Regions from separate parts of the Pseudarthrobacter sp. NIBRBAC000502770 genome, predicted to be linked through region 3. Evidence: riboswitches for the same ligand, from Rfam matches in the RefSeq annotation. Region 3 holds a riboswitch; each other region holds the start of a gene.
The links. A riboswitch is a leader RNA that binds a small molecule or an ion and turns the genes downstream of it on or off. The one in region 3 is predicted to bind thiamine pyrophosphate.
Positions count from the first base shown of each region.

Region 1: linked by a shared signal. The riboswitch ahead of thiD (bifunctional hydroxymethylpyrimidine kinase/phosphomethylpyrimidine kinase) and the one ahead of NIBR502770_RS16470 (ECF transporter S component) in region 3 are both predicted to bind thiamine pyrophosphate.
Region 2: linked by a shared signal. The riboswitch ahead of thiC (phosphomethylpyrimidine synthase ThiC) and the one ahead of NIBR502770_RS16470 (ECF transporter S component) in region 3 are both predicted to bind thiamine pyrophosphate.
Region 4: linked by a shared signal. The riboswitch ahead of thiO (glycine oxidase ThiO) and the one ahead of NIBR502770_RS16470 (ECF transporter S component) in region 3 are both predicted to bind thiamine pyrophosphate.

Region 1 is NZ_CP041198.1:1,872,239-1,879,675, forward strand. Features, by position in the region: gene obgE (GTPase ObgE) at 1-793, opposite strand, end outside; gene rpmA (50S ribosomal protein L27) at 911-1,174, opposite strand; gene rplU (50S ribosomal protein L21) at 1,236-1,544, opposite strand; gene thiD (bifunctional hydroxymethylpyrimidine kinase/phosphomethylpyrimidine kinase) at 1,806-3,326, opposite strand; TPP riboswitch at 3,334-3,431, opposite strand; gene NIBR502770_RS09030 (Rne/Rng family ribonuclease) at 3,591-6,995, opposite strand; gene NIBR502770_RS09035 (vitamin K epoxide reductase family protein) at 7,434-7,437, shown strand, end outside.
Region 2 is NZ_CP041198.1:1,959,896-1,967,332, forward strand. Features, by position in the region: gene NIBR502770_RS09445 (RNA-binding protein) at 1-21, opposite strand, end outside; gene rpsP (30S ribosomal protein S16) at 23-445, opposite strand; gene NIBR502770_RS09455 (hypothetical protein) at 664-1,110, opposite strand; gene NIBR502770_RS09460 (VOC family protein) at 1,253-2,128, opposite strand; gene NIBR502770_RS09465 (amidohydrolase family protein) at 2,231-3,313, opposite strand; TPP riboswitch at 3,391-3,498, shown strand; gene thiC (phosphomethylpyrimidine synthase ThiC) at 3,494-5,320, shown strand; gene NIBR502770_RS09475 (alpha/beta fold hydrolase) at 5,317-6,051, opposite strand; gene ffh (signal recognition particle protein) at 6,154-7,437, opposite strand, start outside.
Region 3 is NZ_CP041198.1:3,436,692-3,444,128, forward strand. Features, by position in the region: gene NIBR502770_RS16450 (glutamate--cysteine ligase) at 1-935, opposite strand, end outside; gene NIBR502770_RS16455 (UDP-N-acetylglucosamine 1-carboxyvinyltransferase) at 1,003-2,526, opposite strand; gene NIBR502770_RS16460 (energy-coupling factor transporter transmembrane protein EcfT) at 2,643-3,443, opposite strand; gene NIBR502770_RS16465 (ABC transporter ATP-binding protein) at 3,440-4,984, opposite strand; gene NIBR502770_RS16470 (ECF transporter S component) at 4,984-5,607, opposite strand; TPP riboswitch at 5,675-5,815, opposite strand; gene NIBR502770_RS16475 (MFS transporter) at 6,045-7,437, opposite strand, start outside.
Region 4 is NZ_CP041198.1:2,334,533-2,341,969, reverse strand. Features, by position in the region: gene NIBR502770_RS11175 (DEAD/DEAH box helicase) at 1-641, opposite strand, end outside; partial or broken gene NIBR502770_RS11170 (RNB domain-containing ribonuclease) at 932-2,409, opposite strand; gene thiE (thiamine phosphate synthase) at 2,449-3,189, opposite strand; TPP riboswitch at 3,217-3,335, shown strand; gene thiO (glycine oxidase ThiO) at 3,328-4,623, shown strand; gene thiS (sulfur carrier protein ThiS) at 4,620-4,856, shown strand; gene NIBR502770_RS11150 (thiazole synthase) at 4,861-5,676, shown strand; gene NIBR502770_RS11145 (hypothetical protein) at 5,751-6,053, opposite strand; gene NIBR502770_RS11140 (DUF3107 domain-containing protein) at 6,094-6,318, opposite strand; gene NIBR502770_RS11135 (TetR/AcrR family transcriptional regulator) at 6,379-7,044, opposite strand; gene moeB (molybdopterin-synthase adenylyltransferase MoeB) at 7,130-7,437, shown strand, end outside.

The DNA.
Region 1 (7,437 bases), 1.6 Mb from region 3:
CACCCTCGATGATGGCGAGGTCCGTGAGCGGGTCCCGGTCCGATTCAAGGGTGCCGCAGTCCAGCACGTGGACCAGGGCCGCACAGCGCTCGACGTGGCGGAGGAAGTTGTGGCCCAGGCCCCGCCCCTCACTGGCGCCCTCGATGAGGCCGGGGACGTCGGCGATGGTGAAACGTACGTCGCCGGCCTGCACCACGCCGAGGTTGGGAACCAGGGTGGTGAACGGGTAGTCGGCGATCTTAGGCCGGGCGGCGGACATGGCTGCAATCAAGCTGGACTTGCCCGCTGACGGGAAGCCCACCAGCGCGATGTCGGCAATGCTCTTGAGTTCCAGGACGATGTCCCGGGAATCCCCCTCGATGCCGAGCAGCGCGAAGCCGGGGGCACGGCGCTTCTGTGAGGACAGGGCAGCGTTGCCGAGGCCGCCCAGGCCGCCGGCGGCTGCCACGAACTCGGCGCCTTCCCCCACGAGGTCGGCCAGGACTTCGCCGTCCTTGGTCTTGACCACCGTGCCGTCCGGAACGGGGAGGATCAGGGTCTCGCCGTTCTTGCCGCCGCGCCAGTCGCCCATGCCGGGACCGCCGTTGCTCGCGTGCCGGTGCGGTGCGTGGTGGTAGTCGAGGAGCGTAGTGGTCTGGTGGTCCACGCGCAGGATCACGTCGCCGCCGTTGCCGCCGTTCCCGCCGTCGGGACCGCCGAGTGGCTTGAACTTCTCGCGGTGGACGGAGACGCAACCATGGCCGCCGGTTCCGCCGGATACATGCAGTACTACCCGGTCTACAAAGCTGGCCACGTGGATCTCCTCAGGTGCTGTTTATGGGGCGCCCGGGGACGCCACATCGATTGTAATGCTGTTAAAAGAACAGTGGAGCGGACCCTCAGGCCCGCTCCACCGCTTCAGAACTGGTTGTTACTCTGCAGCTGCAGCAGCAACGATGTTGACTACGCGACGACCGCGGCGGGTGCCGAATTCAACGGCGCCCGGGGTCAGTGCGAACAGGGTGTCGTCACCGCCACGGCCAACGCCGGCGCCGGGGTGGAAGTGGGTGCCACGCTGGCGGACGATGATCTCGCCGGCGGAAACAACCTGGCCGCCGAAGCGCTTGACGCCGAGGTACTGAGCGTTGGAATCGCGACCGTTGCGAGTGGAGCTCGCGCCCTTTTTATGTGCCATCTGAAATGCCTGCCTCTAAATTCTGGGGAATCTGTTGAAATGCCTGAACAGTAACCGGTGGTTACTTGATGCCGGTGATCTTGACCTTGGTCAGTTCCTGGCGGTGACCCTGGCGCTTCTTGTAGCCGGTCTTGTTCTTGAACTTCTGGATGACAATCTTAGGACCACGCAGGTCCTGGAGGATTTCAGCCGTAACAGTTACCTTGGCCAGGTCAGCGGCGGCAGAGGTGACCTTGTCACCATCAACCAGGAGCAGTGCGGGCAGCTCAATGGTGCTGCCGGCTCCACCGGCGACGCGGTTCAGGGTAACGAAGTCTCCAACGGAAACCTTCTCTTGGCGGCCGCCTGCGCGGACAATCGCGTACACCACTTGGGAACTCACTTCTCTCGACGTTTATTACAAAATTTGCGTGCGGAACCGACTCAAAAAGCCAGGGTTCGCGCTGTGCCTCAACGCCGTGGGGTCATAACCCAAGTGTTGGCGTAAGCACCGAAGATCCAGAATACGCTAAATCCATCTACGGCCGCAAATGAGGCTGGTTCCGGCGGCCCGGGTGTGGTAGTAACCACACTCCGACAGGCAGCACCGCAACCATGGACTCCATCATAGCGGCGGCGCTGCCCGGAGGGTTCAGGAATGCAACCTCGGCGCGTCGAAGAATTCCACTTCCAGGCGGCAGGACTGCTTGAACGCAGTCACCATCGCCGCGCGTTCGTGGTCGGAGGCCCTCCGTCCTGCTGCGTCCACGATGGCGATGGCCCGGCGGGTGGCCTCGGCGAAGCCCTCGTCCGCGTAGGTCCGGAGCCAGGCTGCGTAGGCGTGGCCGCCCGGCTCTCCCGAGGCAAGGAACCTGGCGTGCAGCTTTTCCCCGACTTCGGCGTAAAGCCAGAAGCAGGGGAGGACGGCGGCGGCCAGGACGGCGTAGCTTCCCGACGCCGATGCTGCGGTGAGGTGGTCCACGTAGGCCTTGGTGACGGGGCCAAGTCCGCCCTGGGCGGGGCGGGTGCTGAGCCACGAGCGGTGCAGCTCCGACTCCACTTCCAGGCACTGCTGCGATGATCCGGCCCAGAACAGCTGCTCCCCTTCTGACGGGGCCAGGGCACTCGCCCGGGCAAGGACCCGGGAGTAGCCGTTCAGGTACAGGGCATCCTGCGCCAGGTAGTAGGCGAAGTCCTTCTCGGCCAGGTCCCCGGCGGCCAGGCCGTGGATGAAGTCCAGGGCGTAGATGTCCGCCAGGTCATGCTGGGCTTCCGTCCACAGCCGGGCAGCGAAAGCGCCTTCCGCGAGGGCCGGCCGCACATGGTGGAAATGGTGCACGGGTCCGTTTCCCCGGCCCACTTCAAGCTGCTCCGCCTTCTCAAGGGCGCCGGCCAGCCATGGCTTGACCGTTCGGAGCGATGCCTCCCAGTCGCCAAGGCGTGCCTGGACGGTGGCCATCGCGGAGGACAGGGAACAGCCGGTGCCGTGGCTGTTGCGCGTGTCGATGCGGTTTCCCTGCACCTCCACCACTTCCCCTGGCAGGAGGCCCGCCGTATTGACCAGCGCATCCGGGCAGTCCGCACCCGCCAGGTGCCCGCCCTTGACAAGGATGGTGGCGCCGGTGGCATCCGCCAGGCGCCTCCCCTGCTCCAGCGCTGCCGCCCAGCTGTCTGCTGGATCCGCGCCCACCAGCATGGCAAGCTCCGGCAGGTTGGGGGTAATGAGGTGGGCCAGGGGCAAGAGGTCCCGGAGGGCGGCCTCGGCGGACTCTGTCAGCAGCCGGTCGCCGCTGGTGGCCACCATCACCGGGTCCAGGACAACGACGGCGGGACGGACCTTCTCCAGCCAGTGCCGGACAGTGCGGATCACGGCCTCGTCCCCCAGCATGCCGATCTTGACGGCGTCAATGGAGATATCATCGCTGACCGCGTCCAGCTGCTGTGCCAGGAAGGCTGCGGGAGGAACGTGGACTGCCTGTACACCGCACGTGTTCTGCGCCGTCAGCGCCGTGATGGCAGCCATGCCGTAACCGCCGTGGGCGGAAATGCTTTTCAGGTCGGCCTGGATGCCTGCGCCCCCGGACGGGTCGGAGCCGGCGATGGACAGGACCCGCGGGACTTCCCGGCCGGTTGGCAGCCCGGTGCTGGTGGCGGAGGAAGCTGGCAGGGGCATGGAAAGGGTCGAAGACAAGAGACATCCCTTCGCCGGTACTAGCCGGACAGGTTCAACGGGTCTGGATCTCAGCCGGCCTGCTGCGCGGCACCCCGTGTCGGTTCCTACCCTAGCCCGTGTGCCGCACCCGGGAAAAAGGTGACAACGGCCGCCGCAAAAATGGGCCATCCCGCAACGGCAGGAATCCCCGCCCCGCACGGTACCCCCGGTAATCCGGGTGGACCGATGCGCAGGACGGGGATTCCTGGCTGGAAGCTCCTGTGCCTAGAGTTCCGAGGCAGGCACCCCGACGCCGAGGATGATGGGTTCCTCGGCCGCCTTCCGCGGTTCCGGCTGGTCCTTCGCGGGTTCGGGGGCCTTCGCTGCGTGCGAGTGCCCACCGGCATCAGCCTGGACGTTTTCATGGTGCTGGACGGCGGTCTCGTTGGCGGCACCCTGGGCACGGCTGGCGGCCCGGTGGCGCCGGGGCCGGCGCTGCCGGGACTGCTCCAGCGTGTGGTCCGAATAGTCCTTTTCAGGGGACGCCTCAGGAGCGGCACCGGCGCGGGCTCCCGCCGCCCCTGCCCCGGCCGGCTGCTCCGGTGCTGCCTCTTCTGCTGCCTGCAGAGCCTCTGCCTGATTGGCAGGCGCATCCCCCACAGGGGAAGCCGGCTGGCCCAGGTGTGCGAATGCTTCCGCAAGCCGGTCCAGCGTCAGGGCAGGCTTCGGATGCTGTTCCCCGGCGTGCTCCACGAACGGAAGCGGGACTTCCTCGCCGCCGAACGTGAGGACGGCTGCGGGACGTGCCGGGGCATCGGCGTCGTGCTTCTCCTCAACGGGTACCTGCGCGGGCTCCGCGGCCGGCACCTGCCGGGCAGCCGCTACCTCGTCGTCGTGCAGGTGGGCCGCATGGGCGGCAGCGGCGATGTTCGCCAGGGCAAGCCTGGTTGCCTCCGCCTTGGCGTGCCGCTCGGCGTCGGACGGGTCCGGCTGGACGGTGTGGACATGGACGGCAGGTGCCGGGGCAGCCTCGGGCTGCTGGCCGCCGCGTCCCCGCCGCCGCTTGCGTTCGGACCGGACACCGGGCTGGGCGTCGTTCCGCTGCGCTTCCGGGCGGGCCTCCGCACGGGTTTCGGGCCGGTTGTCGGTGCGCTGGACGTGGTGCTCGGCCGCCACCGTGTTGGCCCGGCGGTGCTCCACGGGATCGTCGTGGGTCACGACGCCCCGGCCGGCGCAGGCCTCGCACTGCTCGCCGAACACCTCCAGCAGGCCGGTGCCCATGCGCTTGCGCGTCATCTGGACCAGTCCGAGTGAGGTCACTTCGGCAACCTGGTGCTTGGTCCGGTCGCGGCCCAGGCACTCAACCAGGCGGCGCAGGACCAGGTCGCGGTTGGATTCGAGCACCATGTCGATGAAGTCGATCACGATGATGCCGCCGATGTCGCGCAGCCGCAGCTGGCGCACCACTTCCTCGGCCGCTTCGAGGTTGTTCTTGGTGACGGTTTCCTCGAGGTTGCCGCCGCTGCCGGTGAACTTGCCCGTGTTGACGTCCACCACGGTCATGGCCTCGGTGCGGTCGATCACCAGGGAGCCGCCGGAGGGCAGGAAGACCTTCCGTTCGAGGGCTTTGTGGATCTGTTCGTCGATTCGCCAGGCGGAGAAGATGTCCTGGTCCTTGGTCCACTTCTCGAGCCGGCCCACAAGGTCCGGCGCCACGTAGGTGACGTAGGCCTCGATGGTGTCCCAGGCCTCCTCGCCGGAAACGATGAGCTTGGAGAAGTCCTCGTTGAAGACGTCACGGACCACCTTGATGGTCAGGTCGGGTTCGCCGTAGAGGAGCTCGGGGGCCAGGATCTTGGTGGAGGTGGACTGGCTTTCGATGCCTTCCCACTGGGCGCGCAGCCGGTTGATGTCGTGCGTGAGCTCTTCCTCGGAAGCGCCCTCGGCGGCGGTGCGGACAATGACGCCGGCGTGCTCGGGAAGGCGGTCCTTGAGGATGCGCTTGAGCCGGTTGCGTTCGACGTCGGGCAGCTTCCGGGAGATGCCCGTCATGGAACCGCCGGGGACGTACACCAGGTAGCGGCCGGGCAGGGAGATCTGGCTGGTGAGGCGGGCACCCTTGTGGCCCACCGGGTCCTTGGTGACCTGGACCAGCACGGTGTCGCCGGACTTGAGCGCGTTCTCAATGCGGCGCTGCTTGCCCTCAAGGTTGACGGCTTCCCAGTTGACCTCGCCGGCGTACAGGACGGCGTTGCGGCCGCGCCCGATGTCCACGAACGCCGCTTCCATGGATGGCAGCACGTTCTGGACCTTGCCCAGGTACACGTTGCCGATCAACGAATCCTGCTGGGTCTTGGACACGAAGTGCTCTGCCAGGACGCCGTCTTCGAGGACGCCGATCTGGATTCTGTCATCGCGCTGGCGCACGATCATCTGGCGGTCCACGGATTCGCGGCGGGCCAGGAACTCGGCTTCGGTGATCACCGTGCGGCGGCGGCCGGTGTCGCGGGATTCGCGGCGGCGCTGCTTCTTGGCCTCAAGGCGGGTGGAGCCCTTGACGCTGGTGACCCGGTTGTTGACCGGCGCTTCACTGACCGCGCGCGGCGCACGGACCCTCGTCACGGTATTGGGCGGATCGTCGTCTTCCCCACCGGTCAGCTCAAGGTCCTGGTCACCGCGGCGGCGGCGACGGCGGCGGCGGGACGTCACGCCGTCTTCCACCTGGCCTGCGTTGTCCTCGTCGGACTCGTCCTCAGCATCGGAACCGCTGTCCTCGTTGTCCTCCTCCGCCGCACCACCGATGCGGCTGCGGCCCCTGCGGCCACGGCTGCGGCGACGGCGGCGGCTGGAGGAATCCTCGGCGTCTTCGGATTCTTCTTCCTCAGGCTCCGCGGCGGCCGGCGCTGCGGGCCGGACTACGGTGCTGAGGTCCGGGGCCTGGAAGAGTACTGAGGTGGGGGAAGCGGGTTCCAGGAACAGCGAGCCGAAGGGGCTGGCGGCAGCGGCGGCCTCGCCGTCTTCCGCTGCCGGCGCTTCCGTGGGCTGCTCCGGTGCCGGAGCCCCTTCCGTTGCAGGAACGGCCTCCTGCCCGGCGGGCACGTTCGCCTGCTCCACGTCCTGTTCCGCGATCTGGTCAGCGGCCTCCGGCAGCACTGCCTCCGGGGCTGCGGCGGCAGGTGTTTCACCAGCCGTTCCCGCGGAGTCGGCTGCGGGGGCGGCGGCTGGAGAGGCAGCCTTGCGGGTGGCTACCCGACGGCGGCGGACCGGCTTGGTTTCGGGATCTGCCGTTGCCTCCTGGGCAGGAACGGCAGGGCTGTCGGCCCCGGGGTCCGGAACTGCGGCCGGCGCGTCAACGGTCGCCACTTCGGCAGCACGCTCCGCGTCAGCGGCGAAGGCAGGCAGGGGTTCCGCGGTGTCGGCCTTCTTCCGGGCCCGGGTGCGCCGGGCGGGCGCCTTCTGCGCAGTGCCGGCTTCTTCGGCAGCGGTTGCGTCCACGGTGGTTGCTTCAACCGCGGTTTCTTGACCGGCCGGGTCTCCACCGGGGGCCGAATCGGCATCCGGTGCACTGGTCACGGCATCCGCAGGGGCATGCCCGGTTTTGGGTGCCGCCTTGCGGCGGGTCCGCGGTGCCCTCTTGGGCGCGGCAGCCGCTGCTTCATCGTTAACGGCGAGTTCCTGGTCATTCTCCATACGTGGCAACACTCCTGCCCCTGACGTACCGCCACATCCGGCACCCATTGGGGCACATATTGTCAACACCCGCAGGCATTGACAGAAGTCAAGTGGATACTCCCAGGTTCGCACCGTCGTTGGGGTGCGGCAGCCCGTGGGAGCCGGCGGATGTTCTGAAAACCCGTTGTTCTTCGTGCTACAACCAGGTGCCGCTCAATGGAGTCGCGGGTGTGCCGGAAGAATCCGAAGCCTGCCCTGCTCATCATTGGCGGTCTTGGGAACAAACCACCGGACCGGAGTCCGAATGTGGATCGGCTTCCAGCCACGTTCATTCTCTCATACCCGCGCCGGATCGCAGCGGAAGCGGGCGTTGCTGTTCCTTTGCCTGTGTGGTGGCTCCAGCCGGCGGCGTTACAATCAGGCACAGGAGCACCGGACGAAAAGGACGCCATACCCATGC
Region 2 (7,437 bases), 1.5 Mb from region 3:
CTCCAGCGCTTCTGCCAGCAATCTACTCAGCCTCGGTGGTCTCAGCTTCGGCGTCGGCCGGGGCCTCGGCAGCGTCAGACTTGGAGGCCTTCTTGGTGATGGCTTCCGGGATGATGACCGAGCCCTTCTCCGGAGCAACGAAAGCTTCCTTCGCGACCTTGGTCTTGAGGGTGCCTTCCTGGCCCGGCAGGCCCTTGAACTTCTGCCAGTCACCGGTGATCTTCAGGATCGCGGCAACCTGCTCGGACGGCTGGGCGCCGACGGACAGCCAGTACTGGGCACGCTCGGAGTTAACCTCGATGAACGAGGGCTCTTCGGTGGGGTGGTACTTGCCGATCTCCTCGATGGCGCGGCCATCACGCTTGGTGCGTGAGTCCGCAACGACGATGCGGTAGTACGGGGCGCGCATCTTGCCGAAGCGCTTAAGGCGAATCTTTACGGCCACTTTTGTGGTCACTCCTGTTTCAGAAAAAGGGGTGAACCCGGCTTTCTGCACCCGTGGGGCGGGCCGTACTTGCGGGCTCGAAGGACAGGATCCGGACGCGGAGAGAGGGGCCACGCAGATCGAGTACCTGTTTATTGTGCCAGATGAACGCCGTTATTTCGACTTGGCGTAGCCGCCGGTGACGCTGCGGGAAGGTTTTCCGGGCGCGGCCGGGAGGGTCAGGCGGACCAGACGTAGAGTCCAGTCCGCTCGGAATCATTGATTCCGGCAGCAAGCGCCGCGAGCTGCTGCACATACGTCCGCGCCTGGGCGGCCCCGAACGGCATGTCCTCCTGGGCGGCCCACTGTTCGGCGACGTCGTCCAGGACGTTGCCCTCGCCTTCGGTTTCGTAAGTAAGAAGGTCCGCCAGGGCGCGGACCATGGCCGGCGGAACGGCGAGGAGGGAGTCGCTGGCGACATCCACCATCGTCAGCTCGTAGTCGGCTCCGCCGGCATGGACGGCCGTCCCGGCAAGATCGCCAAGCTGTTCCAGTTCAAAATCGCTGATTCCCTCAATCCGCACCGCAGCAGTGTCCCCCGCGGAGGCGCTGCGGCCTTCATCAAGGAGGCCGGCATGTTTCAGCGCGGCGTCATGGGTGGCGACAAAGATCTCGGTGAAGCCCATGGCTCGTGTCCTTCTTCCGTTGGCGGAACTGCGCGCCGGACACTTCCTGCCGCCCGGCCGTACGGAATCAGCCTAGTAGCTGCGGGGCCGCCCCCGCACGCCGGACCAGCCTCCCGCGGAGTGGCGCAGGAGGCCGCAGCGGTCAGCGGACGGCGACGCGGATACGGTTGCGCCACGGATCCTCGAACCGAAGCTCCGAGCCGGTGTGGTGGGCCGGCACCCCGGCAACCTTGAGGCGGTCGGTCAGCGCTCCGACGTCGTCCCCGGACGGAACCTCGATGAGCACCTCGCCAAGCCCAAGGGTGTCCTTGCGCGGACCGGCGCCGCGGCTGTTCCAGACGTTCATGGCCATGTGGTGGTGGTAGCGGCCTGCGGAAACGAACAGTGCCTGCCCGTGCCAGCCTGCGGTCTTTTCGAACCCCAGAGTGCCCACGTAGAAATCCCGGGCGGTCTGCACATCGCCAACCTGGAGGTGGACGTGTCCCACGCCGGCGGCCGTTTGCCGCTGTCCCTCCAGGGACTCTTCGGTGAGGTACTGCTCGAGGTAGCGCTGCGGCGGGAGCGCCAGGCTGTCCATCACCACGTCCGTCCCGTTCCAGGACCAGTTGCTGCGGGGACGGTCCCAGTACAGTTCGATGCCGTTGCCCTCGGGGTCGGTGAAGTAGAAGGCTTCGCTGACCAGGTGGTCGGCGCTGCCGGTGAAGGCCCGCGGCTCGTACTGTGCGGCAGTGGCGACGGTGGCGGCGAGGGAAGCCTGGTCCTCGAAAAGGAGCGCGGTATGGAACAGGCCCGCCTCTCCCCTGCCGGGAAGGTGCAGTCCGGGAGCCGGCGCAAGGTGGACCAACGGCCGGCCCAGGCGGCCAAGGTAGAGCCCGCCGTCCTGTTCGGCGACCACCTCAAGGCCGAGTGCGCGCTGGTAGTAGTCGGTCATGACCTTCATGTCGCCCACCTTGAGCATCACGGTGCCCATGGCGAGGTCGGCAGGAAGAAGATCCTGGCTGCTGGCTGATCCGGTCATTGAAGGCTCCTAGCATTGGCGGCCGTCCCATTGGCGGCCTCTCACACATTAAAATTACTTGAAGCTTCAATTTATTCCAAGTCCTCCGTGAGCCGTTTTTCGTCAGCGAATAATCCGCCCGCCCAGCACCACGTGCTCCAGGGCCGTAATGGTCTCCGGTGCCGCCCGCGGGTCTTCCCGGCATACAACGACGTCGGCGCGGGCACCCTCCTCCATCCCGTCCGCTCCCAGCCACGCACGGGCTGCCCAGCAGGCGGCGTCCAGGGCCGCCTCCATGGGCAGGCCGGCGCCGTGCAGGGCGAGGATTTCGTCCGTGATCCTGCCGTGCCGTATCACGCTGCCGGCATCGGTACCGGCAAAGATGCGTACACCCGCGGCATGGGCTTGCGCCACCCGCTCCATCCTGCCTTCCCAGAGGACGCGCATGTGGGCGGCATAACGCGGGAACTTGGGCTCCGCCTGCGCAGCAATGTCGGGGAAGGTGGCGATATTGATGAGCGTGGGCACGATCGGTACGCCCTGCTCCACGAACCGGGGCACGTGGCGGGGAAGGAGCCCGGTAGCGTGCTCGACGCAGTCGATGCCCGCGTCCAGCACCTGGTCCAGGGTGTCTTCAGCGAAGCAGTGCGCTGTTACCCGGGCACCTTCGTCGTGTGCCGCCTGGACGGCATCGCGTACGACGGCGGCAGGAAAGGACGGCGACAGGTCGCCGGCGCTCCGGTCAATCCAGTCCCCCACGAGCTTGACCCAGCCGTCGCCGTCGCGCGCCTGCTTCCGGACGGCCTCCACGAGGCCCTCGGGTTCCACTTCCTCGGCGAAGCCCCGCAGGTAGCGGCGCGTCCGGGCAATATGGCGCCCGGCCCGGATCAGCACCGGGAAGTCCACTCCGCCCTGCATCCAGCGGGTATCTGCCGGCGAGCCCGCGTCCCGGACCAGCAGGGTTCCCGCGCTAAGGTCCGCCTCCGCCTGGTCCCTGGCCGCCGCGGGCTCGACCGGACCAGTGGCCCCAAGCCCAATGTGGCAGTGGGCGTCCACGAAGCCCGGCAGCACCCAGCCATCCAAAACCCGGTCCGGAGCAGCCGCCGGCCGGCTGAACGTAAGCCTGCCGTCCACGGACCAGAGCCCGTGCCGCACCGTGTCCGGTGCGGTCAGGACGGGGCCGGGGAAGTTGATGATGCCTGCCATGGGGCTCCTTTCGATGCCCGGCCAGGCTAGCACCGCAATTATGACAAGGCCGCTCCAGGCGCCTGTGGTAGCTTCGTTCCTGACCACACGGGTGCCCTTGCAGGGGCTGAGATCGGGCTGACGCAGCCTGCGACCGTTGAACCTGTCCGGGTAATGCCGGCGAAGGAAGTGAGTATTCCCTTGAGTACGCAAAACACCCAGTTGAACCCTGCCCTCCAGCCGTCTGACAGGGTGCCCGGCGGCGCGTCCATGCCGCCGGAAACCCAGTCGTTGAAGTCGCATTCCCTCGCCTACCTCGGGGATGAGGCGTCCGGGATCCGGGTACCGGTGACGGAAATTGCCCTTGAGCCGTCCCCCAACGGCCAGCCGAACGCACCGTTCCGGACGTACCGGACGGCGGGGCCGGGAAGCGACCCCGTCCGCGGCCTGGACCCTTTCCGCGCGGAGTGGATCGTGGCGCGCGGAGACACCGAGGCCTACAGCGGCAGGGAACGCAACCTGCTGGACGACGGCCGCTCGGCCGTCCGCCGCGGCGCCGCCTCCGCGGAGTGGAAGGGCGCGCAGCCCGTGCCCCGCCGCGCCGTCGACGGCCGGACGGTGACGCAGATGCACTATGCCCGGCAGGGCGTCATCACGCAGGAAATGCGGTTCGTGGCGCTGCGCGAGAACTGCGATGTGGAATTGGTGCGCAGCGAAGTGGCTGCCGGCCGCGCCATCATTCCCAACAACATCAACCATCCGGAATCCGAGCCCATGATCATCGGCAAGGCCTTCCTGGTGAAGATCAACGCGAACATCGGCAACTCGGCCGTGACGAGTTCGATCGCCGAGGAAGTGGACAAGCTGCAGTGGGCAACCCAGTGGGGCGCGGACACCGTCATGGACTTGTCCACCGGCGATGACATCCACACCACGCGGGAGTGGATCATCCGCAACTCCCCGGTGCCCATTGGAACCGTCCCCATCTACCAGGCCTTGGAAAAGGTCAACGGTGAGGCCAACGCCCTGACCTGGGAAATCTTCCGGGACACCGTGATCGAACAGTGCGAACAGGGTGTGGACTACATGACCATCCACGCGGGCGTGCTGCTCCGCTATGTCCCGCTCACCGCCAACCGCGTCACCGGCATTGTCTCGCGGGGCGGCTCCATCATGGCGGGCTGGTGCCTGGCCCACCACCAGGAGAACTTCCTGTACACGCACTTCGACGAGCTGTGCGAAATCTTCGCCAAATACGACGTCGCCTTCTCGCTGGGCGACGGCCTCCGCCCCGGTTCGACGGCGGACGCCAACGACGCCGCGCAGTTCGCTGAGCTGGACACCCTCGCCGAACTGACGCAGCGGGCCTGGGAGTACGACGTGCAGGTGATGGTGGAGGGGCCGGGCCACGTTCCCTTCCACCTGGTCCGCGAGAACGTGGAGCGGCAGCAGGAGCTGTGCAAGGGTGCGCCCTTCTATACCCTGGGGCCCCTGGTGACGGATGTGGCGCCCGGGTATGACCACATCACCTCGGCCATTGGCGCCACCGAGATCGCCCGGTACGGCACAGCCATGCTCTGCTACGTCACGCCGAAGGAACACCTGGGCCTGCCCAACAAGGACGACGTGAAAACGGGCGTGATCACGTACAAGATCGCAGCGCACGCCGCGGACCTGGCCAAGGGCCACCCCGGGGCGCATGAGCGCGATGACGCCCTGTCCAAGGCGAGATTCGAATTCCGCTGGCGGGACCAGTTCGCGCTGTCCCTGGACCCCGTGACCGCGGAGTCGTTCCACGATGAGACGCTACCGGCCGAACCGGCCAAGACGGCGCACTTTTGCTCCATGTGCGGTCCGAAGTTCTGCTCCATGCGGATCAGCCAGGACATCCGGGACGAATATGGCTCAGCGGACACGCAGGCGGCGCTGGCGGACCTGGCCTCCGGCATGCGGGGGAAGAACGAGGAGTTCCTGGCAGCCGGCGGCAAGGTCTACCTGCCGGAGCTGCGGGTCCCCGCTGACGGCTAGGACGCCCGGGCTGGCTGGCTCCTGCCGACCCCGCTGATGAACTGGCGGATGGCCCGGTCCCCGTCCCGGGAGTCCTGGGGCCGGTGCCCTCCCGCGGCAACGCGGTGCAGGGCGCCGGTCTCCCGGAGGTACCCGGCAATTTCCTCGTACAGCGGCTCCCAGCCACCAGTCAGGACCAAGGTGGGGACGCCGGGAACAATATGCAACGGCGCTTCCCAGGAAGGCTCCTGGAGCCGCAGCCGCCGCGCGGACCGCTTCTCCTCGGTGGTGGCAGGCTGCTGCAGGTCGGTGGCGTAGATCCGGCGGACAAACTCGCGCTGGAAGTCGTCATCGCTGAGCTGGTGGCGGACGTCGAACAGTGGCTGCATCAGGCGGATGTGGGCGGCCGTGGCCGGCAGTTCCGCCGTCAGGGACAGGCAGGCGGGCTCCACCAGCGTCAGGGAAAAGACCAGGTCCGGGCGTTCGACGGCGGCCATCATGGCGGCGATTGCCCCCTGGGCGTGCGCAACGACGTGTCCGCCGGCAGCGCCACGGCCGTCGTCGCCCAGGGACCGCAGGATGATCGCGGTATCTTCCGTGAACGACGAATCCACCGGCTCCGCGGCGGCATCGTAGCCGTGCCGGCGGAGGAACAGGGCGTCATAGGACAGCGCCATGCCGTGCTGGCGCGGCCATGCGGCGGCACCGAAACTTCCGGCGCCGTGCACGAAAACTACCCTCTGCTTGAACATGTCCCAACCCTATTCCACGCTGCCGACATCCCCACGAAAAAGCGCCAGGTGTCGTCTTGAGCGGTCAAAACGGCACCTGGCGCTTCCTGATGCTGGAAACTCCTACTTGCCCAGGAACTTGTCGAAGCCCTTGGGGAGGTTCAGCGAGGACGGGTCGAAGTCGCCGCCCTGCTGGCCGAACGCAGCGCCGGTGGGGAGCGCCTTGGCGGCGTTGGCACGGCGGGCTTCCGCGTCCTTGCGCTCCTGTGCGGCCTTGGCGGGGTTGCCGGATTTTGCCTTCTTCTTGGGTGCGTTCTTTGCGTTCTTCCGCGCGCCGCCCCCGGCTCCGGGAAGGCCGGGCATCCCTGGCATCCCCGGCATGCCGCCCTGGGCCATCTTCTTCATCATCTTTTGGGCCTGGGCGAAGCGCTCCAGCAGGCCGTTGACCTCCGACACATGTACGCCGGAACCACGGGCAATACGGGCCCTACGCGAGCCGTTGATGATCTTGGGCGCAAGCCGCTCGTGCGGGGTCATGGACCGGACGATCGCTTCGACGCGGTCGATTTCCCGCTCGTCGAACTGCTCCAGCTGCTGCCGGATGTTCTGGGCGCCCGGCATCATCATGAGCATCTTCTTCATGGAGCCCATGTTGCGGATCTGCTGCATCTGGGCCAGGAAGTCCTCGAGGGTGAAGTCTTCCTGGTCGGCGAACTTCTTCGCCATCCGGGCAGCTTCGTCCTTGTCCCACGCTTTTTCGGCCTGTTCGATGAGCGTGAGGATGTCGCCCATGTCCAGGATGCGCGAGGCCATCCGGTCCGGGTGGAAGAGCTCGAAGTCGTCCAGGCCTTCACCGGTGGAGGCGAACATGACCGGCTTGCCGGTGACCGACGCAACGGACAGCGCGGCACCACCCCGGGCATCGCCGTCGAGCTTGGACAGCACGATGCCCGTGAAGTTCACGCCTTCATCGAACGCGAGCGCCGTGTTGACGGCGTCCTGGCCAATCATCGAGTCGATCACGAACAACACTTCGTTCGGGACAATGGCGCGGCGGATCTGGCGGGCCTGCTCCATCATCCCGGCGTCCACGCCAAGGCGGCCGGCGGTGTCAACGATCACGACGTCGTGCAGCTTCTGGCGTGCTTCCTCCACGCCGGCGCGGGCGACGGCGACCGGATCACCGGCGGGCTGGTCCAGTTCCGTGGAGGTGGCTCCGGGGTGCGGGGCGAAGACCGGCACGTTGGCGCGCTGGCCTACCACCTGGAGCTGGGTGACGGCGTTGGGGCGCTGGAGGTCGCAGGCCACCAGCATGGGGCTGTGGCCCTGGGCCTTCAGCCATTTGGACAGCTTGCCGGCCAGGGTGGTCTTGCCCGCGCCCTGGAGGCCGGCGAGCATGATGACGGT
Region 3 (7,437 bases):
CTGAAGTTGCCGAAGTCCAGGAGTTCGCCGCTCAGCCCGGCGCTGCTGGCCTGCCAGGACGCCATCCGCAGCAGGACTGTGGGTACAGGCGCGGGATCCACGTCCTCGCGCCATTCCCGGCCCGCGGATTCCACCAATGCCCGTACCAGCACCGCGATGAGGGCTGCGTCCCCGGCACGGAGGCACACGTCCGCCACCCGCACTTCCACCGTCGGATGGTTCCGGGAGAGACGGGCGTCGAAATACAGCATGCCCTCATCGAGCATGACGCCGCTGTCCAGCAGCCGGGTCACCACGCGGCGGTACGCGGGATACGTCCCGTAAATACCTGCCGGGCCCGCAGTGGGCCAGCGGTTCCAGGCCTGGGTCCGGTAGCTTTCGAAACCGGTGGGGACGCCATTCCAAAATGGCGAGTTGGCGCTCAGTGCCGTGAGCACCGCCAGCTTGTCGCGGATCCGGTCCAGGACCGCCACGCCTTCCTCCGGCGATTCAATGAAGGTGTGGACGTGGAAACCGCAGGTCAGCTGCTCCTGGGCGGTGAGGCCAAAGCGTTCCAGCATCCTGGCATAGCGCGGGTCCGGCGTGGTGTGGCTGGGCGAGGCCACGGGAGAGGTGGCGAGCGCCGCAACCCGGGCCCCGTGCTTTTGGGCAGCCTGGTCCGCCAGCGCCCGGCCGGCCCGGATCTGTTCCAGCAGGCTTCCGTAGTCGGTGCACGGCCGGGTCTGTGTCTCGATCTGCTCAAGCTTGAGCTCGGCACTCAAGCCCATCTCGTCGTCGTAATCCGCCTGGTTGCCGGCATGGCGGCTTTCCAGCTCCACCGGCGCATCATCGGCTGCCACGCGCCGGCCAGCGAGGAGGGCATCGGCCAGGGCAAGCGGCTCCCCGGACTCCGGATCAACAATCAGGAGTTCTTCCTCGACGCCGAATGTACGCATACGAATATTCTGCCGCGCCCGCCGGGCATTCACAGGGGCGCCTCCCTTCATGACGAAGGATGAATGCCTAGTCCTGGAAGTACTCCACCTTGGCGCCGATGGTGTTCAGCCGCTCCGCCAGGTCCTCGTAGCCCCGCTCGATCACATAGATGTTCCGCAGCTCGGACACGCCCCGCGCGGCCAGCATGGCCAGCAGCAGGCAGGCGGCCGGGCGGAGCGCCGGCGGGCAGCCCACCTCGGCGGCGCGCCACTTCGTGGGGCCGTTGACGTAGATCCGGTGCGGGTCCAGCAGCTGCACCTGTGCGCCGAGCCGGTTCAGCTCCGTCAGGTAGATGGCCCGGTTCTCGTAAACCCAGTCGTGGATCATGGTCTGGCCATGGGCGTTCGCTGCAATGACGGCGAAGAAGGGCAGGTTGTCGATGTTCAGCCCGGGGAACGGCATGGGGTGGATCTTGTCCTCGGGGGCACGCAGCTCGGAGGGCTTGGTGGTGACGTCCACCAGCCGGGTGCGGCCGTTGCGGGCCATGTATTCGCCGGATATTTCGAGCTTCTGGCCCATCTGGCCCAGCGTGGCCAGTTCGATTTCCATGAACTCGATGGGGACCCGGCGGACCGTGACCTCGGAGTTGGTGACGATGCCGGCCGTAATCAGGCTCATGGCCTCGATGGGGTCCTCGGACGGGAAATACTCGATCTCGGCGTCGATCACGGGCCTGCCGGTGATCCGCAGGGTGGTGGTTCCCACGCCCTCGATGGCCACCCCGAGCATCTGCAGGTAAAAGCAGAGGTCCTGCACCATGTAGTTGGGGCTGGCGTTGCGGATCACGGTTGTTCCGGGCCGGTGGGCCGCCGCCATGATCGCATTCTCGGTAACGGTGTCCCCCCGTTCGGTGAGGACGAAGGAGCGGTCCCGGCTATCCGCGGGCGGGGCCTGCACGGTGTAGAACCCGGCCGTGGCCTCCACTGACAGGTCGAACTCGCGCAGTGCCTGCATGTGGGGCTCCACGGTCCGGGTGCCCAGGTCGCAGCCGCCGGCGTAGGGCAGCCGGTACTCCCGGGACTCATCCAGCAGGGGGCCCAGCAGCATGATGACGCTGCGGGTGCGGCGTGCCGCGTCCACGTCCATGGCGTCCAGGTCCAGGACGGCGGGGCGGCGCAGGCGGAGGTCCGTGTCATTGAGCCACGTGCACTCGACGCCGATGCTGGTCAGCACCTCGACGATGCGGTTGACTTCCTCGATCCGGGCCAGGCGGCGCAGCACGGTGGTGCCGCGGTTGATCAGGCTGGCGCACAGCAGTGCCACGCCGGCGTTCTTGCTGCTGTTGACGTCAACGGCGCCGGACAGGGTGCGGCCGCCCTCCACCCGCAGGTGCGTCATCCGCGGCTTGGCCACGTTCACGATGCTGCGGTCAAAGATGTTTTCCAGCCGCTGGATCATTTTCAGGCTCAGGTTCTGCTTGCCCTGTTCCATCCGCGCCACGGCACTTTGGCTGGTGCCGAGTTCGGCGGCCAGCTGGCCCTGGGTCCACCCTTTCTCGCCCCGGGCGTCCCTCAGCATGGCGGCAACGTGTTCAGCGGTTCTCTGGGTCATACCGCGAATATATCATAAATGAGTTATCCCTCCCCTTTCGAGGAGCAGGTGAAGGCCACCACCCCCAGGCTACCCACCCGATGCGATAGGAACGCGTACAGAGCTTCCAGCGGGAGTCAGCTGCCCAGCCAGACCATGTTCCACGTGCCGGCAGAGACGGCCGCCACCAGGGCCAGTCCGGCCACCAGCACACCGCCGGCAACCACCCAGGAGTCCAGCGGGCTGAAGGTGGATTCCCTGGCCCACGTCCGCCGGCCCCCGCCGAACCCACGCGCTTCCATGGTCACGGCGAGCCTCGACGCCCGCCTGATGGCCTGGACCAGCAGTCCGAAGCTCTGGCCCAGCGTCGCCTTCACCCGCTGGACGAGGCTGCCGCGGGCGCCCACGCCCCGGGCACGGCGCGCCATCCCGATGGTCTGCCACTCCTCTGCCATGAGCCCCACCAGGCGCATCGCGGCGAGGGTGCCCAGGACGAACCGGTGCGGCAGGCGGGCCTTTTGCGCCAGTGCATCCGCCAGGTCCGTGGGGTCGGTGCAGCTCATCAGGAGCACCGCGGGCAGGGCGATCGCAAAGCCGCGCAGGAGGAAGCCGATGCCCAACTGGAGGGAACCTTCGCTCATGCTCCAGATGCCGACGTCGAGCAGGATCCTGCCGCTGTCCGGCGCCAGGATGGCGGTACTCCAGCCTCCGATGGCTGCGGCGAGGATCAGCGGCCATCCGCGCTGCCACAGCAGGGACACGGTGAGCCCGGCAAGGGGGAACAGCATCAGTTCGAAGGCGAGGGCCACTGAGGCGGACACCCAGTCGATGGACAAGGCCAGGACCGCCGTGATGAGCAGGACCGCCGCGAACTTGCTGAGCGGGTTGGCGCGGGCCAGGAGTGCATGGTTGCCGCTCAAGGTGAGTTCCTGCCTCATGGTGCCACCGCCTCCGCGGCAGCCATCCGCAGTTCCGTCCCGCCCAGGGCCGAGGTGAACTCCGCGTCATGGGTCACGGAAACCACCGCCGTACCCGCATCCAGAAGCTCGGACAGGAATGATGCGAGTTCGGCCCAGGTATTGGCATCCTGCCCGAACGTGGGCTCGTCCAGGATCAGCACCTGGGGGCTGGCGGCAAGGACGGTGGCCACGGAGAGGCGCCGCTTTTCCCCGCCGGAGAGCGTGTAGGGGTTGGCGTCCACCAGCTGGGTGAGCCGCAGGCGCTCCAGCAGTTCGTCCACCCTGTCCGCGCCGTGCCCCAGGTGCCGCGGGCCGAACTGCAGTTCGTCCAGTACCTTCCCGGTGACGAACTGGTGTTCCGGCTCCTGGAACACCGTGCCCACCCGCGAGATCAGCTGCTGGGCCTTCCACTTGTAGGGGTCGATGCCGGCGCCGCGGCTGAGGTCCAGCGTGGCTGAAACCTTCCCCGCCACGGGCTCCAGCAGACCGGCCAGGGTCAGGGCGAAGGTTGACTTGCCGGCACCGTTGGGACCGGTGATGGCCAGGGCCTGCCCGGCGCGGACCTGTGCAGCCACGTCCTCCTGGACCGGCACCGGCGAAATCTTCCGAAAGCCCTGCCGGCGGGCGCGTCCGCGGGACACGGCAAGCTGCTCAGCGGCCAACAACAGGTTCCCCGTTCCCGCGGCCGGGACGGCGGCGCGGGGACGGGTCGCGGGCACATACCCGGGCACCCACACGCCGGCAGCGGCCAGCATGGTCCTCGCCTCACTGAGCACACGGTCCGGCGGGCCGTCCAGGAGCACGGCGGGATCCGAGGCCGAGCCCGGCTGCAGGACAATGATCCGGTCCACCAGGTCCTTCCAGACGGAAACCCGGTGCTCCACCACCACAAGGGTGGCCCCGGTCTTGTCCAGGCAGCGGGCCACGGCGTCGCGGACCTCCAGGACGCCGTCCGGGTCGAGGTTGGCGGTGGGTTCGTCCAGCAGGATCAGGCCGGGACGCATCGCCAGGATGCCCGCCAGCGCCAGGCGCTGCTTTTGCCCGCCGGACAGGGCCGACGTCGGGTGGTCCAGCGGGAGGTGGGAGAGTCCGACGTCGGCAAGCGCCGCGTGCACCCGGGGCCAGATCGCGGCGCGGGGCACCGCGAGGTTTTCGGCGCCGAAGGCGACGTCGTCCCCCACCCGGGAGAGGACCACCTGCGTTTCGGGGTCCTGCTGCATCAGGCCGGCGCGGCCGCGCTGGGCGCGGGGCGCGGCTCCGTCCACCCGGAGCGAACCGGACTCGTCGGCGTCGCCTGATTCGCCGTCGTCGTCGATGTCTCCCAGGACGCCGGCCAGCGCGTGCAGCAGCGTGGACTTCCCTGCGCCGGAGGGGCCGAGCAGGAGCACCCGCTCCCCGGGGGCGATGTCCAGGTCAAGGCCGTGGACGGCGGGTTTGGCCCTGCCGGCATGCCGCCAGCCCCAGCCACGGGCGGTGACGGCGGCGGGGCGGACCGCGCCGGAGTCCTGGGAGGGTGCCATCAGGAGAAGACGGGCTCCGTTGCGGCCTTGCGGGACGCGAAGGAGCTCAGCACCCCGGTGCGTGCCAGGCCGCGGGTGGCAACCCAGGCCAGGGCACCCGCAAGGATGGCCCCGGAAATGGTGGTGAGGACAATGTAGGCCAGCTTGTCGGCGCCGGAGTAGGCGATGTTCCAGCCCCACGGTGCAAACGAATCGTTCAGGCCGCAGAAGAATCCGGCCGCGGCGCCTGCCAGCAGGGACACGGGCAGGTTGAACTTGCGGTAGACGAAGATTGCGAAGATGATTTCCGCGCCCAGGCCCTGGATGAAACCGGAGAACAGGACCGAGGCGCCGTACTGGGAACCCATCAGCAGTTCGCCGGTGGCGGCGACGGTCTCGCAGAACAGGGCGGCCCCGGGCTTGCGGATGATCAGCATTCCCAGCACGCCGGGAATCATCCAGCCCCCGGCGAGCAGGCCGGTCAGGGGTGGGTAGGCTGCGTTCATGGGGGCGGACAGGGCGGCGGCACCCTGGTCCCATGCCCAGAAAATAACGCCGCCCGCGATGGCCACCAGCGCGGCGACGACGATGTCCACGACGCGCCAGGACTTGCTGGTGGTCTTCTTGATTGCTGCAGTACTCATGTGGTCCTCCTGGGAAACAGGAGGGGAAAGTGGACCCGGCCGGCGGCCTGTGGCCGTGGAACCGCGACACTTTGAGAACTCGACTCCCTTGCGCCGGTACTAACCGGATCAGGTTCGAGGGTCTGCGGCTGTCCGCACTCTCAGCGCCCACCTGCGGTGCCCGGCTAATGCCAGGTTGTCCGACGGCGGCGCTCCCCTGTCGTTTTTAGTGTTGCTTTTGGTGTGGGTAACGCTTGTTGTTGTGCCCGGTTGGGCGTGGTCAAGTTTACACCTGGCCGGGCTGGATTGCGGGCTGCCGGCGCCAATCACCCGGATATGACCGGCCCCGGTCCCGGATGCGCCGCGCCCCGGCCGGAAAGCGGCCTTAACTGCCAATGGCAGCGGCACGGACCCAGGAAGGTTCGAGCCGCTGCCGCTGGCAGGCGGCTTGGAGGTTCTCAGGGAGAGAGCTCTTCGAGGACCCTGCCCTTGGTTTCGATGGCGAAGAAGATGGTGACGAGGCCGCCGACGAGGGCTACGGCTGCGAACACCGTGAAGACGAGGCTGATGCCGTAGTTGTCGACGATCCAACCGACCAGGATGGGTCCGATAGCGGAGCCTGCCCGGAGCCAGGCGCTGCCGAATCCAGTGCCGATGGCGCGGAGCCGGGTGGGGTAGAGCTCGGCGGAGTAGAGGTAGAGCGAGAAGGAGACGGTCTGCAGGATGGCGTACGCGATGCTGGCGAACACCACCACCTGGGTCGCGGATACGGCGCCGAGCGCGGTGAGGATGACAAGCGGGACGGTCGCGGTCAGGAACGCGACGGTGTACCAGCGTTTGCGGCCGACGCGGTCGATCAGGAGAGCGCAGAGGACCGATGCCACGACGCCGGCGGCGGAGGTGACCCAGCCGTACGCGAGGCTGGTTTGCAGGGGCAGGTTGAATGTTTGCTTGTAGAGCGTCGGCAGCCAGGTGACCAGGCCGTTGTTGACCATGTAGACGCAGATCCAGAGCATCCAGATCATGAAGGTGCGCTTCTTGTAGATCCCGGAGAACAGTTCGCGCCAATCAGTGCGGGCCGTGGCTTTCGGGTCAACAGGACGCACCACGGGCTCAGAAAGGGTGTGCCCTGCCGCGACCGCTTCCTTTTCGAGCATGGCAACGACGGTTTCGGCTTTGTGGACGTGGCCCCGGGAGGCGAGCCAGCGCGGTGATTCGGGCATCAGCCAACGCATCGGGATGGTGAGAAGGGCCGGGACGATGCCAACGATGAACATGGCCTTCCAGCCCACCACCGGGACCAGGAAGTATCCGGCGATGCCTGCGAACATCAGGCCGACGGGGAAGATCACCTCGTAGAGGAGGAAGAAGCGGCCGCGCTTCTTGGCGCCCACGAATTCGTTGATATAGGCACTGGCGACCGGCACTTCACCGCCGGTGCCGATGCCTTGGATAAATCGGAAGATGATCATGGACGTGGCGCCCCACGCGAAAAGGCATGCGATGTCCATGGAGACGAAGAGCAGGATCGTAAAGAGCAGGACCGGAAGGCGGCCGATTCTTTCGGCGAGTTGGCCAAAGAAGAGGGATCCGAAGATCTGGCCGACGTAGCCGGCGGAGAGGATCATTCCAATTTCCCCGGCGGTGAGGTGCCATTCGGAGGACAATTGGGGCATCGCGAAGGCGATGGCCAGGACGGTGTACGCGTCGAAGAACGTGGCCGACCCGATGACAACGCGAATCAGGGTCAGCCGTCGGGTGAGCGGGAGCCGTTCGAGTCGGGCTACAAGCTCTGAGTTGATCCTGGCGGCGCTGGGGCCGCCAGCCATGGTTGTGGTGTTGTTCGGCTCG
Region 4 (7,437 bases), 1.1 Mb from region 3:
ATGAGGGTCTCAACGTCCGGCAGGAAGCCGAGGTCCAGCATTTCGTCGGCTTCGTCGAGGACCACGAGCTTCACGTTCTTCAGGCTCAGGTGCTTCTGCTTATAGAGGTCGATCAGTCGTCCGGGGGTGCCCACCACTACCTCGACACCCTGCTTGAGGGCGTCGACCTGGGGCTCGTACGCGCGGCCACCATAAATAGTGGTGATTCTTGCATTGCGTTTGCGGGACGCCGTCTGAAGGTCGCTGGCCACCTGCACGGCAAGCTCGCGGGTCGGAACGATCACCAGCGCCTGCGGGGCTCCGGGGACGGCCAGCGTGGCGTATCCGGGATCGTCCTGGCCCATGACGCGCTGCAGGGCGGGAATGCCGAACCCGAGGGTCTTGCCGGTGCCGGTCTTGGCCTGTCCGATGATGTCATGCCCGGCCAGGGCCACCGGCAGGGTCATGGCCTGGATGGGGAACGGGTGGGTGATGCCGGCATCAGCCAGCGATTCGACGATGTCGGCGCGGACGTTGTAGTCGGCGAAGGACTTCTCCGCGATCTCGTGCGGCTTTTCGTCCGAGACGATGGTTTCTTCCGGCTCGATGGTTTCCGTGCCGGACTCATCGCTCAGAAGCTGGTGGGTATGCAATTCACTCACAGGGGAGTTTCCTTATTCATTTAGGCAATGGCGCTGCCTGCTCAACGGGCCGGCCAGGGCTGGCCGTTCCGGAGCACGCTCAGGCGCGCAAGCGATTCCAGTGGAAGCCGATCGCGGGCTATCTAATGCTGGCACTGGTGACCAACGGGTACTTCTCAAGATCGCGTAGGGGCGGGCTTGTTGGTTTCAAATCAAGGAAATCAACGACCGGGCATCCAGTTCTACCCCTCCAGTCTAGCCGTAAGGGCACAAAAACACGGTTTCGGACCGCCTGGGGGGCCGCCTGCCGTTCAGGAAACGAGCTCGAAGTGGATCTGCCGGGTGGTGATATCGGAGGAAACCAGCCGTACCCGGACCTTGGTGCCGGACTCCAGCTCCCCGGCGCACCGAGCGGTCACCGCCGGTTCGGCAATCTGGATAACCCCGAACTGCCGTTCCCATTTCCATTCTTGCCATTCCCGTTGCCGTTCCCGTTCTGCGGCTTGGATCCGGAGATGACGATCGCATCGAATTCCTGCCCGATGTGGTTCAGCAGCAGTGCCGCTTCCACGGTATCCAGGGCCAGGCGCTCCATCCTTGACGCCAGCTGGTCCGATCCCGCCATGATGCCCGGAAGCAGGGGCAGGGCTTCGCGCGCCCAGCCGGGAACATCGCCGCCGTTGCTCAGGGCCTCGCAGATGACCAGCACGAACCGGTCCACCAGGCGGCGCAGCGGCGCCGTGGTGTGGGCGTAGGCGGCGCCGATGGCGGACTGGATACCGTCTTCGGGGACCGTCCCGTCAAAGGCGGTGTAGGACGCGCCGCGGAACAGCATCCCGGCCGAATGCATGATGGCCAGCTGGCGCGGGTCGGTGGGATCGAGCGACCGCAGGTATTCGCCGTAGCTGACCTGCCCGTCCCACGGCCTGCCCAGCACTTCGGTCTGCAGCCGGAAGTGCCGCAGCGACCGCTCGTCAGGTGCGGGCATGGTGCGCAGGATGCCCACCTTGCCCTCAAGCATGAGCTGCGCGGCTGCCATTCCGGTCATCAACGAAATCTGCGCGTTCCAGTCCTCGACGGGAAGCTGCGGGACGGCGTCAATCCGGTAGCCGCCGTCCGGCAGCTGGACGATTTCCTGCTCGGGCATGTTCAGGCTGGCGCCCTCCCGTGCCCGTTCCAGCGCCACGCGTTTCAGCCCCACCTCGCGGAGCAGCCGGAGGACGGGTGGGGCGGTCCCGGCGTCGAGGTCGGCCTGGGCACCTTTGTAGCTGAGCTTGTCGCGGCTGCGGACCCGCGCCCGCCGGACGCCGACGGTAATCACGGACGCTTCGCCGTCGAGCGTGAAGTCCCAGACGAAAGCCGAGCACTCCTGGCCGGGCAGCAGGCTGCCGGCCCCCTCGCTGATCACCTCCGGATGCAGCGGGATCCGGCCGTCCGGAGCGTAGAACGTCTGTCCGCGGCGCCGGGTCTCGGCGTCCAGCGGCCCGCCCGGTGCAACGAATGCGGGGACGTCGGCGATGGCATACATGACGCGGTAGCCGGTGCCGTCCGGTTCGATGAAGACTGCCTGGTCCAGGTCCGTGGAGGACGCCGGATCGATAGTCACGAACTCGACGGCGGTCAGGTCGTAGGACGGCAGCTTCAGCGCCGCGACGGCGGCCCGGGCGTCTTCCACCGCGTCGGCAGGATACGGCCCGGGCAGCTCAAGTTCGGTCCGCAGCAGGCCCAGCGCCTCTTCCAAGGCGTTCCTGTGGTCACGGACGTTAGGGGCCAACCGATGATGCGACACAAAATTCAGCGTAGCGCCAAGTCCCGGGATTAAGCAGTCTCAGCCGTCCAGCGCGCCGAGGAGCGAGGCAGCGGCTGCCGCGGGGTCGGCGGCCTCGGTGATGGCGCGGACCACCACGATCCGGCGTGCACCGGCCGCCACCACCTCGCGGACGTTTCCGTGGTCGATGCCGCCGATGGCAAACCACGGCACCGGATCCCCGGCCTGCCCGGAGGCATCGGCGGCGTACTTCACCAGTTCAGGCCCGACGGCGGCCCTGCCGGGTTTGGTGGGTGTGGCCCATACCGGCCCAACGCAGAAGTAGTCCAGCCCGGACGGGCCGCCGGTTGCAGCGAGGGCGGCGTCGACCTGGCCCGTGGTGTGGCTGGAGAGGCCGATGGCGGCGTTGCCGTTGACCAGCGTGCGCGCCGCAGCCAGCGGAAGGTCCTTTTGGCCGATGTGGAACACCGGTGCCCCGGACAGCACGGCAATATCGGCGCGGTCATTGACGGCCCACAGCCGGCCATGGCGTACCGCGGTCTCCTTCAACGCCGCCAGGAGGTCCAGTTCCTCGGCGGCCTCGATGGTCTTGTCCCGCAGCTGGATGATGTCCACGCCGCCGGCAAACGCGGCGTCCACAAACTCCGCGAAGTCGCCGTGCGCAGTGCGTGCATCGGTGCACAGGTACAGGCGGGCCGCCTTCAGGGCGTCGTTGTGGCCGGCGTTGGCAACTTCGGCTATGCCGGCCGGGGCTGCTGGAGCGTGGGGGCCTGCGGGCAGGGAGGAAGCGGACACATTCATGCCTGCAAGCCTAGTTCCTCTAAACTGGCCTGGTACTGCGGGAGCCCGCGGCAGCTGTCACAAAGCGCCGGGCTGAGAGGGCGTCAGAGCCGACCGCTTGACCTGATCCGGTTAATGCCGGCGTAGGGAAGGAACCGTATGAGCACCCCCGTTGACCATCGTGCCGGGCCGTCCAGTGCCCCCCGTTCCTCGGTCCGCGCGGACGTCGCCGTCATCGGCGGCGGAGTGGTGGGCCATGGCATCGCCTGGGAGGCGCAGCGCTCCGGCCGCTCCGTGGCCCTGATCGATGACGCGCCCGGAAGCGGCGCCAGCTGGGCCGCCGCAGGAATGCTGGCCCCCGTCAGCGAACTGCACTACCAGGAGGAGGACCTCCTGGAACTGATGCTTGACGCTTCCTCCCGCTGGCCCGGTTTCGCCGCAGCCATCGCAGGAGCCACCTCCGGTTCCGGATACCTGACGACGCCGACACTCGCCGTGGGTGCCGACGCCGCGGACCGCCGCGCGCTGATGGACCTCCGCGCCGTACAGCAGGCCAACGGACTTGCCGTGGAACCACTCACCGTACGGGACGCCCGCAAACGCGAGCCACTCCTCAGCCCCGCGATAGCCTGCGCCCTTGACACGCCTGCGGACCACCAGGTCGATCCCCGCCGCCTGCTGGCTGCCCTCCGGCAGGCCCTCGCCGGTGCCGTCCGCGGGAAGCCTGGCCTGGCGGTGGCAGGGGCAGTGGAAGGGTATGCCGTGCCGGACCGGGCCGGCGGCCTGCTGTGGGAGGGCGGAAGCGTCGTCGGCGCCAGCCTGGCTGGCGGCGGCACCGTCCTGGCAACGGAAACGATCGTGGCCAACGGGCTGCAGGCAGGGGACCTGGGCGGCCTGCCCGACGGCCTCGACCTGCCCCTGCGCCCCGTACACGGAGACATCCTCCGCCTCGCCGTTCCGCAGCACCTCCAGCCCCTTGTGACGTCCACGGTGCGCGGGCTGGTGCACGGTGTCCCCGTCTATATCGTTCCCCGGCAGGACGGGACCGTGGTCATCGGAGCCACCCAGCGCGAGGACGCGCTGTCCGATGCCGTCAGCGCCGGGGGCGTCTATCAGCTGCTGCGCGATGCCCAGGCGCTGGTGCCCGCCGTCGCCGAACTGGAGCTGCTGGAGTGCACCGCAAGGGCCCGGCCCGGAACCCCCGACAACGCGCCGCTGCTGGGCCGCGTTCCGGCGACCCCCGGATCTGCAGGCGACAAGGCCGGGCACGTCCCCGGACTCATCATCGCCACCGGGTTCTTCCGGCACGGGGTGCTGCTCACTCCCGCTGCCGCAGCCATCTGCGCCGGGTTGCTGGACGGGCATGCCGACCCGCGCTGGGCGCCCTTCAGTCCGGAGCGGTTCTCGCGTCCGGCCGCCGCCCGCACAAACCACCACACCAAGGAGACAGTGTGAACATCACCCTGAACGGAAACACCCACACGGTGGCGGACGGCACCTCCATCACCACGCTCGTCAGCCAGGTCACCGGACGCCCGCTGGCACCGAACGGCCAGGCGACCGACGGCGGGAAGCTGGGGGTCGCCGTCGCCCATAATGCCCAGGTGGTGCCGCGGAGCCAATGGTTCGCCACGGCGCTCGCCGAGGGCGACGACATTGAACTTGTCACAGCAGTACAGGGAGGCTGACACCATGACCGAAACAGGCACCATCAACCCGGCCGGGAATCCCGGGGCCGCCGACGGCCTGGTGATTGACGGCGTCGCCCTTGGATCCCGGCTGATCATGGGCACCGGCGGGGCACCCAGCCTGGACGGCCTGGGCGCTGCACTCCTGGCATCCGGCACCGCCCTGACCACCGTGGCCATGCGCCGGTACTCCACTGCGGAGACCGGCTCGTTGTTCCAGCTGTTAGTGGACCACGGGATCCGGGTGCTGCCCAACACCGCAGGCTGCTTCACGGCCAGGGATGCCGTCCTGACGGCGGAGCTTGCGCGGGAGGCCCTGGAGACCGACTGGGTGAAGCTGGAAGTTATTGCCGATGAGCAGACCCTGCTGCCCGATGCTGTCGAACTGGTGGAAGCCACGGAGCAGCTGGTTAACCGGGGGTTCAAGGTCTTCGCCTACACCAACGATGACCCCGTACTGGCGTTGCGGCTGGAGAACCTTGGCGCCACCGCCGTCATGCCGCTCGGAGCCCCGATTGGGACAGGCCTGGGAATCCTGAACCCGCACAATATCGAGCTCATCGTGTCCCGTGCCTCGGTGCCGGTGGTGCTGGACGCCGGCATTGGCACGGCATCGGACGCGGCGCTGGCCATGGAGCTGGGCTGCGACGCTGTGCTGCTGGCCACGGCGGTGACGCGGGCGCAGAACCCTGCACTCATGGGCGAGGCGTTCAAGCATGCAGTGCTCGCCGGCAGGATGGCCCGGGCAGCCGGGCGCATCCCGCGACGGGAGCATGCCTTGGCCTCGTCGGCGATGGAAGGCAGGGCGGAGTTCCTCTGAAACCCGGAACATACGCGTGTGGCCACCACCCTGCAGGGTGGTGGCCACACGCGCATGTCCTAACTTGCGGGCGGTCAGCGCCGCAGGATGACAGTGAGGCGTTCCGTATCGCGGCGGGCGCGCGTGCGGCCCAGGTAGACGACAGCGGCGATGGCAGCGGCGACGCCCAGGACCATCGGCAGGACCCAGGGAAGCCACGTGGTTCCCGGAAGGTAGCCGAAGCCCGCGGTCATCAGGATGATCCAGGCCAGCGCCGCAACACCCACGGCAACACCGGCAGGCAAGGCCGCGCCGTATTTGGAGTGCCGCTTGTCATTGGCCCAGACAACGAAGCCCGCAGCGACGGTTGCCAGCACCACGATGGTCAGCGAAAGCATGGATCTCCTTGAAGAACGGGGGGCCTGCAGCAGGCCCGGACTAGAACTGCCCGAAACCTACGCGCCGGACCTCCTCGGCACCGATTTCCACGTAAGCCAATGCGTTGCCTGGAACAATGATCAGGCGTCCTTTGTCATCCTTCAGGCGCAGTTCGCTGCCCCCATTGATGGCTTCGCCAACCACCTTGGCCACGGTCTCCGCATCCTGGGTTGATTCCAGCACGATTTCGCGGCCAACGTTCTGAACGCCGATCTTAATCTCCAAGGGGGCCTCCCAGCCTGTGAAAGTTCTCGTGTTTCTACGAGGTGTTGTCTTATTTGTAGTCTAGGACTCTTTGGGGAAGCGAGAGATTCCGCGCCAAGCTAAACGGTAGATGAGGTCGCTGGCCACATCGAGGTCCAGGTTGCCGTCCGTTTCCAGCCAGTACCGGGCGCTGACCTGCGCCATTCCGGCCAGGCCCCGGCCCAGCAGCTGGGCTTCCAGGTGGGGGAGCTTGGTGTCCTCCGCAATGACCCTGGCAATGGCGTCGGCGAAGGTCCGGTTGAAGGTTTCCAGCCTGGAGCTGACATCGGTGTCGTTGATCAGGTCTGATTCGAACACCAGGCGGTGGGCCTGGTCGTCATTGGCGATGAAGTGGAAGTAGGCGCGCATGACGGCCTGGACGCGTTCATCATTGTCCGTGGTGGAGTTCAGGGCGCCCAGCATCAGTTCGGTGAGCGAGGCCAGGTGGCTTTCCAGCAGCGCGAGGTAGAGTTCGCGCTTCGACGGAAAGTGCTGGTACAGCACCGGTTTGCTCACGTGGGCGGTTTCTGCGATCTCATCCATCGCAGCGCCGTGGTAGCCGTTGGCTACGAACACCTCTTGGGCCGCAGCAAGGAGTTGTGCGCGGCGCTCATCCCGGGGCAGCCGGGCGGACCGCTGGCCTGCGGGGCGGGAGGGAGCTTGCGGTTCGGCGGCGGTCGGGCGGTCTGCCCGTGCTTCAGGGACCACAGTTGTCCTTCTTTCCATTGCAGTTACCCTTCACTTTACTGCGGGGTAATATGACCCGGCGGTATCCCGGGGCATACATTGAAGTATGGCTTCGTCTTTCACCGCAAATGTTGCGTCACCCTCCCTGGATCCGCTGGTGGAACCGGCCGCCGACCTCACGGCCGCCGAGGTCGAAAGATACTCCCGGCACCTGATCATTCCCGAGATCGGCGCCCTCGGGCAGCGGCGGCTCAAGAACGCCAAGGTGCTGGTGATCGGCGCCGGCGGATTGGGAGCACCCGCGCTGCTCTACCTCGCCGCGGCGGGGGTGGGAACCATCGGCATCATCGACGACGACGTCGTGGACCTGAGCAACCTGCAGCGCCAGGTGATCCACGGCGTCAGCGATGTGGG